DNA from 2 places in the Mesorhizobium sp. CNPSo 4688 genome. Region 1 is predicted to be linked to the other one. Evidence: predicted binding sites of a transcription regulator. Region 1 holds the regulator's gene; the other holds the start of a gene.

Region 1 (4,833 bases):
AGCGTCGACGATGCCTTGGCGAGCGAATTGGAAGCGACCGCATTCGAACTCGGCATGGATGCGCTGATCGAGGTGCATGACGAAGCCGAGACCGAGCGCGCGGTAAAACTCTCGTCGCGGCTGATCGGCATCAATAACCGCAATCTTAGAACGTTCGAAACCAGCCTGGAAACCTCCGAGCGGCTGGCGTCGATGGTGCCGGGCGACCGCTTGCTGGTCAGCGAGAGCGGTATTTTCACCCATGACGACTGCCTCAGGATGCAAAAGGCCGGCATCGAAACCTTCCTTGTCGGCGAAAGCCTGATGCGGCAAGAGGATGTGGCGGCGGCAACGCGCCTGCTTCTGACGGGCAAGACGCCGGCAGAGGCCGTCTGAGGATGCCAGCCGCCCTCACCCATCTCGGCGCCAAGGGCGAGGCCAACATGGTCGATGTCGGCGACAAGGCGGAGACGACGCGCACGGCGATTGCCGAGGGTTTTGTCTCGATGCAGCCGGAAACCCTGAAAATGATCCTCGACGGCGACGCCAAGAAGGGCGATGTGCTGGGCACAGCGCGCATCGCCGGCATCATGGCAGCCAAGAAGACGCATGAGCTGATCCCGCTCTGCCATCCGCTGCTGTTGACCAAGGTGTCGGTCGACATCGAGCCGGACGCGGCGCTGCCCGGCCTCAGGGTCACCGCGCTCGCCCGCGTCACCGGCAAGACCGGGGTCGAAATGGAAGCGCTGACCGCAGCCTCGGTGGCATGCCTGACTATTTACGACATGGCTAAGGCGGCCGATCGCGCCATGGTGATTTCCGGCATAAGGCTTGTGGAAAAGACCGGCGGTAAGTCCGGCGACTACAAGGCGGGCGCCTGATGGCGCTTGTCCCGGTCGCCGAGGCGCTGGAGCGCCTGCTGGACGGCGCTGCGGCGCTGCCGGCCGAGAGCGTCGCGCTGGCGGATGCGGCCGACCGGGTGCTGGCGGAGCCTGTCGTGGCGCTACGCACCCAGCCGCCTTTCAACGCGTCCGCCATGGACGGCTATGCCGCGCGGGCGCAGGATGTGGCATCCGCCCCGGCGCGGCTTTCGGTGATCGGCATGGCCCCGGCCGGACGCGGCTTTGACGGCTCTGTCGGCAGGGCGGAGGCTGTCCGCATTTTCACCGGCGCGCCGGTGCCCGAAGGTGCCGACACGATCGTCATCCAGGAGAATGTCCGCGACCTTGGCAATGGCCATATCGAGGTCACCGAGCCGACCGCGAAAGACCGTAACATCCGCCGCCGTGGACTGGATTTCTCGCAAGGCGACCTGCTCCTGCAAAAAGGTCGCGTGCTCGATCCGGCCGCATTGTCGCTTGCGGCGTCGGCCAATCATCCGAGGCTCAACGTCGTGCGCCGGCCTCTGGTCGCGATCATCGCCACCGGCGACGAATTGCTGCCGCCGGGGCGTGACCCCGGTCCGGATCAGATTATCTCCTCCAACGCTTACGGTGTTGTGGCCGCCGCGCAGTCTGTCGGCGCCAAAGCGCTTGATCTCGGCATCGCGGCAGATCGCAAGGCCGACATAGCGGCGCTGGTGCGCAAGGCTGTCGCGGCAAAGGCCGACGTTATCGTGACGCTCGGCGGCGCCTCGGTCGGCGACCACGACCTCGTGCACGACGTGTTGACCGGCGAAGGCATGAAGCTCGATTTCTGGAAGCTCGCCATGCGCCCGGGCAAGCCGCTGATGTTCGGGCGTCTCGGCGATATCAGGTGCATCGGCCTGCCCGGCAATCCGGTGGCGAGCCTGGTCTGTTCGCAGCTGTTCCTGAAGCCGCTGTTGGCGCAGCTCGGCGGCCGCGTCCATCGGCAGGACATTCGCCCGGCGCAACTTGGCGCCGCGATGCCGGCCAACGATCTCAGGCAAGACTATGTGCGCGCCGTGGTCCGGGATGAAGCCGGCGCACTGGTGGCAACGCCATTCGGCATCCAGGATTCCTCGATGCTGAGAATGCTGGCCGACGCCAACGGCTTGATCGTGCGCGAGCCCTTCGCTCCGGCCTCAGCCGCGGGTGCGGCCTGCAGCGTGCTGATGTTACGCTGAACAAAACGTCAACACATTCATTAAACTTTAAAAGGTTGCGGAACACAACTGGAACAGATAGTGTTTGTTCTGGGTTTGTTTTTTCCGATTCTGGTTTCAGAACCCGTGGGGGCCGCGATGCTGACGCGCAAACAACATGAACTCCTGATGTTCATCCATGAACGCCTGAAGGAGAGCGGAATCCCGCCGTCTTTCGACGAGATGAAGGAGGCGCTCGACCTTGCCTCGAAGTCCGGTATCCATCGCCTGATCACGGCGCTGGAGGAGCGCGGCTTCATTCGCCGGCTGCCGAACCGGGCTCGAGCACTGGAAGTGCTGCGGCTGCCCGACTCGATCGCGCCCGGCCTCAACGCGGCGAAGAAGTTTTCGCCGAGCGTCATCCAGGGCAGTCTCGGTCAAGGCGGTCAGGGGCAAGGCGGTCTCGGCCGCCAGATCAAGCCGGCCTCCTCTTCTCGTTCGATGTCGGCCGGCAATGACGACGCGGTTTCCGCGGTGTCGATCCCGGTGATGGGCCGCATCGCCGCCGGTGTGCCGATCGACGCCATCCAGCACCAGACCCATTCGATCTCGGTGCCGCCGGACATGATTATGGGCGGCGAACACTACGCGCTCGAGGTCAAGGGTGACTCGATGATCGAGGCCGGCATTTTCGACGGCGACACGGTGATCATCCGCAATGCCGATACGGCGAGCCCCGGCGAGATCGTGGTGGCGCTGGTCGATGAAGAGGAAGCGACGCTGAAGCGCTTCCGCCGCAAGGGCGCCTCGATCGCGCTGGAAGCCGCCAACCCGGCCTACGAAACCCGCATCTTCGGGCCGGACAGGGTCAAGGTGCAGGGCAAGCTGGTTGGGCTGATCAGGCGCTACTGAGCCGGTTTAGGTTTGTACTTCTCGGGCTGCTTATAAGGCGGCATTCCACGCGCTTCGCGTGAGAAGCGGCGTTGCTCGTGCCAGGGACGATAGGGCTTGTCGACGGCGAAGCGGATGGTTGGCGCTGTCGCGGCCGATTGTGGGTCGAAGAAGACGGCGGCACTACCATCGCGGGCAAGTTGCTTCTTGGTCACGACCAGCACCAGCGGGTCGCGGCACGGATTGTAGGCGGTGGCGTCGTCGATGACGATCAGGCTCGCGAAAGCGCAGGCTGGCCGCGCTGTGTTGCGGTCTTTTGCCAGCGCGATGATGGCTCCGGCGGGGTGCCGGGCAATGCAGAGATTGCCTGTGCAATAGAAGGGCGAGCCTGGCGGCAAGTCGAGTGGCTCTAGATCGAACCGCGTGTCCGTTGCCTCGAAAATCTCAGGCGGGATAATGGTTTCGGCTCTCAATGCCCGTTTCCAATTATCGGTGGTGAATTCGTTCGAGCGTTCCCGGTTGAGCGCGAGTTCGCCGCCGCCGATTGGCAATGCCACCAGATGCGCATCCTCCGAGATAAGCACATCGGGCGTGCGCACCTGCGGCACAGTCAACAGGCCGGCCAGCGCGAAAGGCACGGCCGCCAGCCTCAGCCAGGTGGTGGCCATGGTGGCGATGACGAGGGCGACCGCTACCAGCAGCACCGAGCGGATTGAGATCAGCCCGACGGCATCGACCGGCGAACGCTGAGAAATCCAGGCGGAGATGGCGATCATCGCCGTCAGCCCCTTGCCCATGACATAGAGGAACGGCCCATCGGCGCCGAACGGCATGGCCAGCGCGCTGAGCACCGCAAACGGCATGACGACCAGCGAGACGATCGGCATCACCGCCAGATTGGCGAGCAGGCTGAGTGGCGACACGCGCTGAAAATGCCAGATGGCAAACAGCAAAGTGGCGCTGCCTGCGATGATCGATGTCATGGCGAGACCGCCCATGGCCAGCACGAATTTTCGCGACAGGAAGCCGACGAACGAGCGCCTTGCGGGCGGCGTTCTCACCTTGTCGGCGCGGTAGTCAGCCCAGCCGGCATAGGCGCCGACAAGGGCGGCAGTAGCCGCAAACGACATCTGGAAGCTCGGGCCGACGACCTCGTGCGGCGACATCAGGATGACGGCGATGGCCGAGATCGCCAGATTGCGCATGGTCAGCGCTGCGCGATCAAACAGCACCGCGACAAGCATGACCGCCAGCATGATGAAGCTGCGCTCGGCGGCAACCACGATGCCTGAAATGACGAGATAGGCGGCGATGGAAACAAGCGCCGCGGCGGCGGCATATTTCTTGACCGGCTGGCGCGAGGAGAAATCCGGAAATAGCGCAAAGGCGCCACGCAGCAATGCCATGATGGTGCCGGCGACCAGCGCCATGTGCAGGCCGGAAATGGAGATGATGTGGTAGATGCCGGTGCGCCGCATCGCCTCGTTGACCTCGTCCGGAATGCCGGCGCGCACACCGACAATGAGCGCCGCGGCAATCTCGCCTTCGGCGCCGCCGATCTTGCCCCTGATATGGTCGGCAATGTTTTCGCGCGCATTCTCGATTGCCGAAGAGAGCCGTGCGGTCAGCGGCGGCGGGCCCTGCGAAGCAATGGTTTTCGGATTACCGAGAAAGAAGCCGCTGCCGCCGATGCCGGTGAAATAGCTGTCGAAGGAGAAATCGTAGCTCTCCGGCCGCACCGGACCGGTCGGCGGCAACAGCCTGGCATAGCCGGTGATCAGGGAGCCGGCGGTCATATCGGCGGGAACGGCGCGCGCCGAGAGCCTGACCCGCTCCGGCGCGTAGCGCAGCCTGGGGCGAGCGGTCGAAATCACGTCGAGCGTCAGCCTTACGCGGCCGTTCTCCATCTGCTCGAGACT
Region 2 (4,833 bases), on a different contig from region 1:
TGCGAAAAGCGCCGGGGTAGTCGCGGTGCACCACCAGCGCGGGCTGCTGCCTGTTGCCCCGACCTGGGCGGGTCACCGGTGCGCGCAAAGCGTCGAGGCCGCGCAGCACCTGCTTGAAGGCTTCGGCAAAATCGGCGGCGATGGTGAGGCGCGTTATAGTGCCGACCCTGTCGTCGCCCTGCTCGGTCGAGGCGTTGGGCATTTGCCGGGCCTTGCCGGCAATCGCGTCGAGCCGCGTCACCCATGGTGACGTGTCGTCCAGCGCCTCGGGCGTGGCTGCTAGTTCGCTGACCAGCGACTGCAGTTCGGAGCGCACCGGAATGAGTGCCGCGTTTTTGGGAGCAGCGTGAGAATGCAAGGCACGTGCGGCCGACAGCGCCGACAGGAGCTGGCCGATGGTGCGCCGGACCGGATGGGCGCGGGTGGCGAAGCTTGGCGCTTCGAGCCTGGCATAGGTGCGCATTTCGGCCAGCGTCTGGGCGTCGGCAATCAGCTTGCGATGCAGGCCGGCCAGCGTCGCCGGGTCGCCGCCGGAAAAAGCGCCGCCCGCATAAATGGCAAGGTCGAGGATGCTGCGCTTCAGCCTGGAGATGATGGCGTCGGCCGCCAGCTTGGGCAGGATCAGCCGGCTGGTCAGCCCGGCACAGACGATGCCGAGCACGATCTCGGCGCAGCGCGCGACAGCGAGATCGACGATCACATGCGGCTGGCCGAAGGCCGGCAGCCCAATGATCATCGCGGTATAGCCGGCAAGTGCGGCGCCATAGGCTTCCGGGTTGCGCAGCAGCGACGAGACCAGCGTGCACAGGCCAATCCAGACGGACAACGCCGTGACCAGCAGCCAGGGGTTGGTCCCGAAAACGGAGGTGATGCCGATCGCCGCAAGCCCACCGGCCAGCGTGCCGAGCAGCCGGTAAAAGCCTTTCGCCAGCACCATGCCGGCGACCGGCTGGGCGACGATGAAGACTGTCATCATCGCCCATTGCGGGTGGTCGAGTTTTAGCGCGTAGGCAACGAGAAGCGCGATCAGGCCGGCCGAAACGGTGCGCAGCGCGAAAATCCAGTCCGAGCGTGTCGGCTGAGTCAGCCCCGCCAAACTGGCTTCGAAATAGCTCTTCAGCCGCGCCCAGATCACAGGCTGGTCTCCGTATCGGAAGCGCAGGCTAGACCGGCTGACGCTCAGATATCCAGCACTTCCGTCGCAGCGAATTCGGCGCGTTCCTGGATGAAGCGGAAGCGGGCCTCAGGCTTGGTTCCCATCAGCGCGTCGATCGCATCCTTGGTCGCCGCCACGGCATCGATGACATCGACCCTGAGCAGCGTGCGCTTCCTCGGGTCCATGGTGGTTTCCTTGAGCTGCGCGGCCATCATTTCGCCCAGGCCCTTGAAGCGGCCGATCTCGACCTTGGCGCGGCCGGTGAACTCGGTTCGCAAGAGTTCGTCCTTGTGCGCATCGTCGCGGGCGTAGGCGACCTTGCCGCCTTGCCGGATCGAATAGAGCGGCGGCACCGCCAGATAGAGATGGCCGCCATTCACCAGGTTCGGCATTTCCTGATAGAAGAAGGTGATCAGCAGCGAGGCGATGTGGGCGCCGTCGACGTCGGCGTCGGTCATGATGATCACGCGGTCGTAGCGCAGATCCTCGTCGCGGTATTTTGAGCGCGTGCCGCAGCCGAGCGCCTGGATCAGGTCCGAAATCTGCTGATTGGCGGCCAGCTTGTCGTTGCCGGCGCTGGCGACGTTGAGGATTTTGCCGCGCAGCGGCAGGACGGCCTGGCTGGCGCGGTCGCGCGCCTGCTTGGCCGAGCCACCGGCCGAGTCGCCTTCGACGATGAAGAGTTCTGCACCCGCGGCGGCATTCTGCGTGCAGTCGGCGAGCTTGCCGGGCAGCCTGAGCTTGCGCACCGCGCTCTTGCGCGACACTTCCTTTTCCTGACGCCGGCGCACCCGCTCGTCGGCGCGCGCGATCACCCATTCCAAGAGCTTGGAGGCTTCCTGCGGGTTGTCGGCCAGCCAGTGGTCGAAGGGATCGCGGATGGCGGTCTCGACGATGCGAATGGCCTCGATTGTTGCCAGCCGGTCCTTGGTCTGGCCGACGAATTCCGGCTCGCGGATGAACACCGACAGCATGCCTGCCGCCGAGATCATAACATCTTCGGAGGTGACGATCGAGGCGCGCTTGTTGCCGACGAGGTCGGCATAGGCGCGCAAGCCCCGCGTCAGCACGTTGCGGAAGCCGGCCTCATGCGTGCCGCCTTCGCCGGTCGGGATGGTGTTGCAGTAGGAATTGATGAAGCCGTCGCCACCGAACCAGGTCACCGCCCATTCGAGCGAACCGTGGCCGCCCTGCTTCTCGCTCTTGCCGGCGAAGATTTCTCGCGTCACCTGGAAGTCGTCGCCGAGCGATGCTTTGAGGTAGTCCTTCAGGCCGCCGGGGAAATGGAACTCCGCCTTGGCTGGCGTCTGGTCCTTTTCCTTGATCAGCGACGGATCGCAGCTCCAGCGGATCTCTACACCGCCAAACAGGTAGGCTTTCGAGCGCGTCATGCGATAGAGCCGCGCCGGCTCGAAGGCTGCGCCCTTGCCGAAAATCTGCTCGTCGGGATGGAAACGAATCTTGGTGCCGCGTCGGTTGTGCACCTCGCCGAGCTGCTCCAGCCCGCTCACCGGAACGCCTCGTGAGAATCTTTGGCGGTAGAGCTGGCGGCCCCGTGCGACTTCGACCTCGAGATGGTCCGACAGCGCATTGACGACGGAGACGCCAACGCCGTGCAGGCCGCCCGAGGTCTCATAAACCTTGGAGTCGAATTTGCCGCCCGAATGCAGCGTCGTCATGATGACTTCGAGCGCCGGCTTCTTGAATTTCGGATGCGGATCGACCGGGATGCCGCGGCCATTGTCGGTAACGGTCAAAAACCCGTCGGCCGAAAGCTCGACGTCGATGAAGGTGGCATGGCCGGCGACCGCCTCGTCCATCGAATTGTCGATGACCTCGGCGAACAGATGGTGCATCGCCTTGTCATCGGTGCCGCCAATATACATGCCGGGACGGCGCCGCACCGGCTCCAGCCCTTCCAGCACCTCGATGTCGGCAGCGCTGTAGCCTTCGCTGCCATCCTTGGTCGCAACAGGGCGTTTCGCGGCCTGCACCAGCGGATCAGCTGGGCGCGCCGTTGTCCGGGTCGGTTGGGGCTGCTTTTCCAGATTGCCGAAAAGATCGTTGTTGTCGTCCATGCCTGCCATAGAATCCGGTGCCGCGAATCACCCGTCGATACTGCCACGCTTTTCAGCGCCAAGCGACGGAAGTTCCTGTTACGTTCGGGGATTTAACCCCTTCTTATCCTAAAACCTTTCGATAACCAAGCCGGCGGAAATAGGTCCGCGCGGGCCGGCCGGGATTCCTGAATCTTTAACCAAGCGGCCTAGTGTGGGCCTCAATAAACAAAAGACCATCAGGTGTCAGGGGTTAGTTGTGAGGGGCAAGGCCATAACCATGATCGGCATCGCCGCCGTCTTCGGCGCGATCTCGATCTTTGCCGCGGATTTCTGGGTCAAGAGCCAGGCCAGGACCGATGCCGAGGAAAGAACGGCGGCGATCCCGGCGCCCGTGACCCCAAAAGTTGAGTTCAAGACAATTGTGGTGGCCAACGCACCGCTGCGTTACGGCATGGAACTCGACCGCGCACAGCTCACCGAAATCCCGTGGTCGGAAGAGTCGGTGCCGCAGGGCGCCTTCACCACCATCAATGCATTACTTGCCGAAGGCAGCCGTGTTGTGCTGTCGCCGATCGAGATCAACGAGCCGGTGCTGCTCAGCAAGCTGTCGGGGCCGAACGGCCGCGCGACGCTGTCCAACATGATGACGCCCGGCATGCGGGCGGTGACCATCCGCACCGACGAGATCGCCGGGGTCGGCGGCTTCGTGATGCCGGGCGACCGCGTCGACGTGGTGCTGACACGCGATGCCGGCGAAATCCAGGAAGTGGCCAAGAATGCGCAAGGCGCGGCCGGTTCGACCGTTACCTCCGAAATCGTCGTCTCCGACGCCAGGGTGCTGACCGTCGGCCAGGGCGCCGACGAGCGCCAGACCACGCCGCAGATCGCCAATTCCGTGACCATCGAGGTAACAACGGACGGCGCGCAGAAAGTGGCGCTTGCCCGCACCGTCGGCACCTTGTCGCTGTCGCTCCGCTCCTCCGCCGACGGCGGTGCCGCAAAGGACGGCGTCACCACCATCTCATCCTTCGGCGGGTCGGTCGCCTCCGGCGTCCAGGCCGCTGCCGGCGCGCTGTTCACTGCCGCGACCAAGGAGTCTGAGAAGCCGAAATTCAAGACGATCATCGTGACGCGCGGCACGCAGGTCGAAGAATACCAGGTTCCTGCGCGGGACCAGCCATAACTGCCGGTGGGGACCGGGCGAGGGACGGGACAGATGTCGGGATTTCATGCATATCGGATGACGAAAGGGCTGCGCCCAATGCGGGCGTTTGCGATGGCGGCTTGCCTCGCCGCGGCCGCAATGCTCGGCCTCAGCGCGCCGGCCAGGGCCGACAATGACATCGTCTACGTGTCGTCGACCAAGAATGCGTCGATCAAGGTGGCCAAGGGCAAGCCGAAGACGATCATGACCAATGCCGCCTTCTACCAGATCGTCATCGGCGATCCGGAGATCGCCAACGTCAATCCGCTGACCGACAAATCCTTCTATGTGCTGGGCAACAATCTCGGCACCACCGGCATCGCGCTGTTCGACGAGAACAAGCAACTGGTCGGCACCGTCGACATTGAGGTGACGCTGGACACCGACCAGCTGGCCAGCACCATTCGTGCCAG

Evidence for each region. Region 1 encodes LexA, which represses DNA repair genes until DNA is damaged. Its sites were predicted from a motif close to TGTTCNNNNTGTGTTCNG; they were not measured.
Region 2: parE (DNA topoisomerase IV subunit B) is a predicted target of LexA. The motif match lies at 3,305-3,322, and genes of this name have one in related genera.

Annotation. Positions count from the first base shown of each region.
Region 1 covers NZ_JBWLUY010000001.1:194,125-198,957, forward strand. The annotation lists gene trpC (indole-3-glycerol phosphate synthase TrpC) at 1-375, shown strand, start outside; gene moaC (cyclic pyranopterin monophosphate synthase MoaC) at 378-860, shown strand; gene AC04SH_RS01060 (molybdopterin molybdotransferase MoeA) at 860-2,065, shown strand; gene lexA (transcriptional repressor LexA) at 2,183-2,935, shown strand; gene AC04SH_RS01070 (ComEC/Rec2 family competence protein) at 2,929-4,833, opposite strand, start outside.
Region 2 covers NZ_JBWLUY010000012.1:156,720-161,552, forward strand. The annotation lists gene AC04SH_RS23575 (FUSC family protein) at 1-1,135, opposite strand, end outside; gene parE (DNA topoisomerase IV subunit B) at 1,180-3,234, opposite strand; gene cpaB (Flp pilus assembly protein CpaB) at 3,494-4,399, shown strand; gene AC04SH_RS23590 (type II and III secretion system protein family protein) at 4,478-4,833, shown strand, end outside.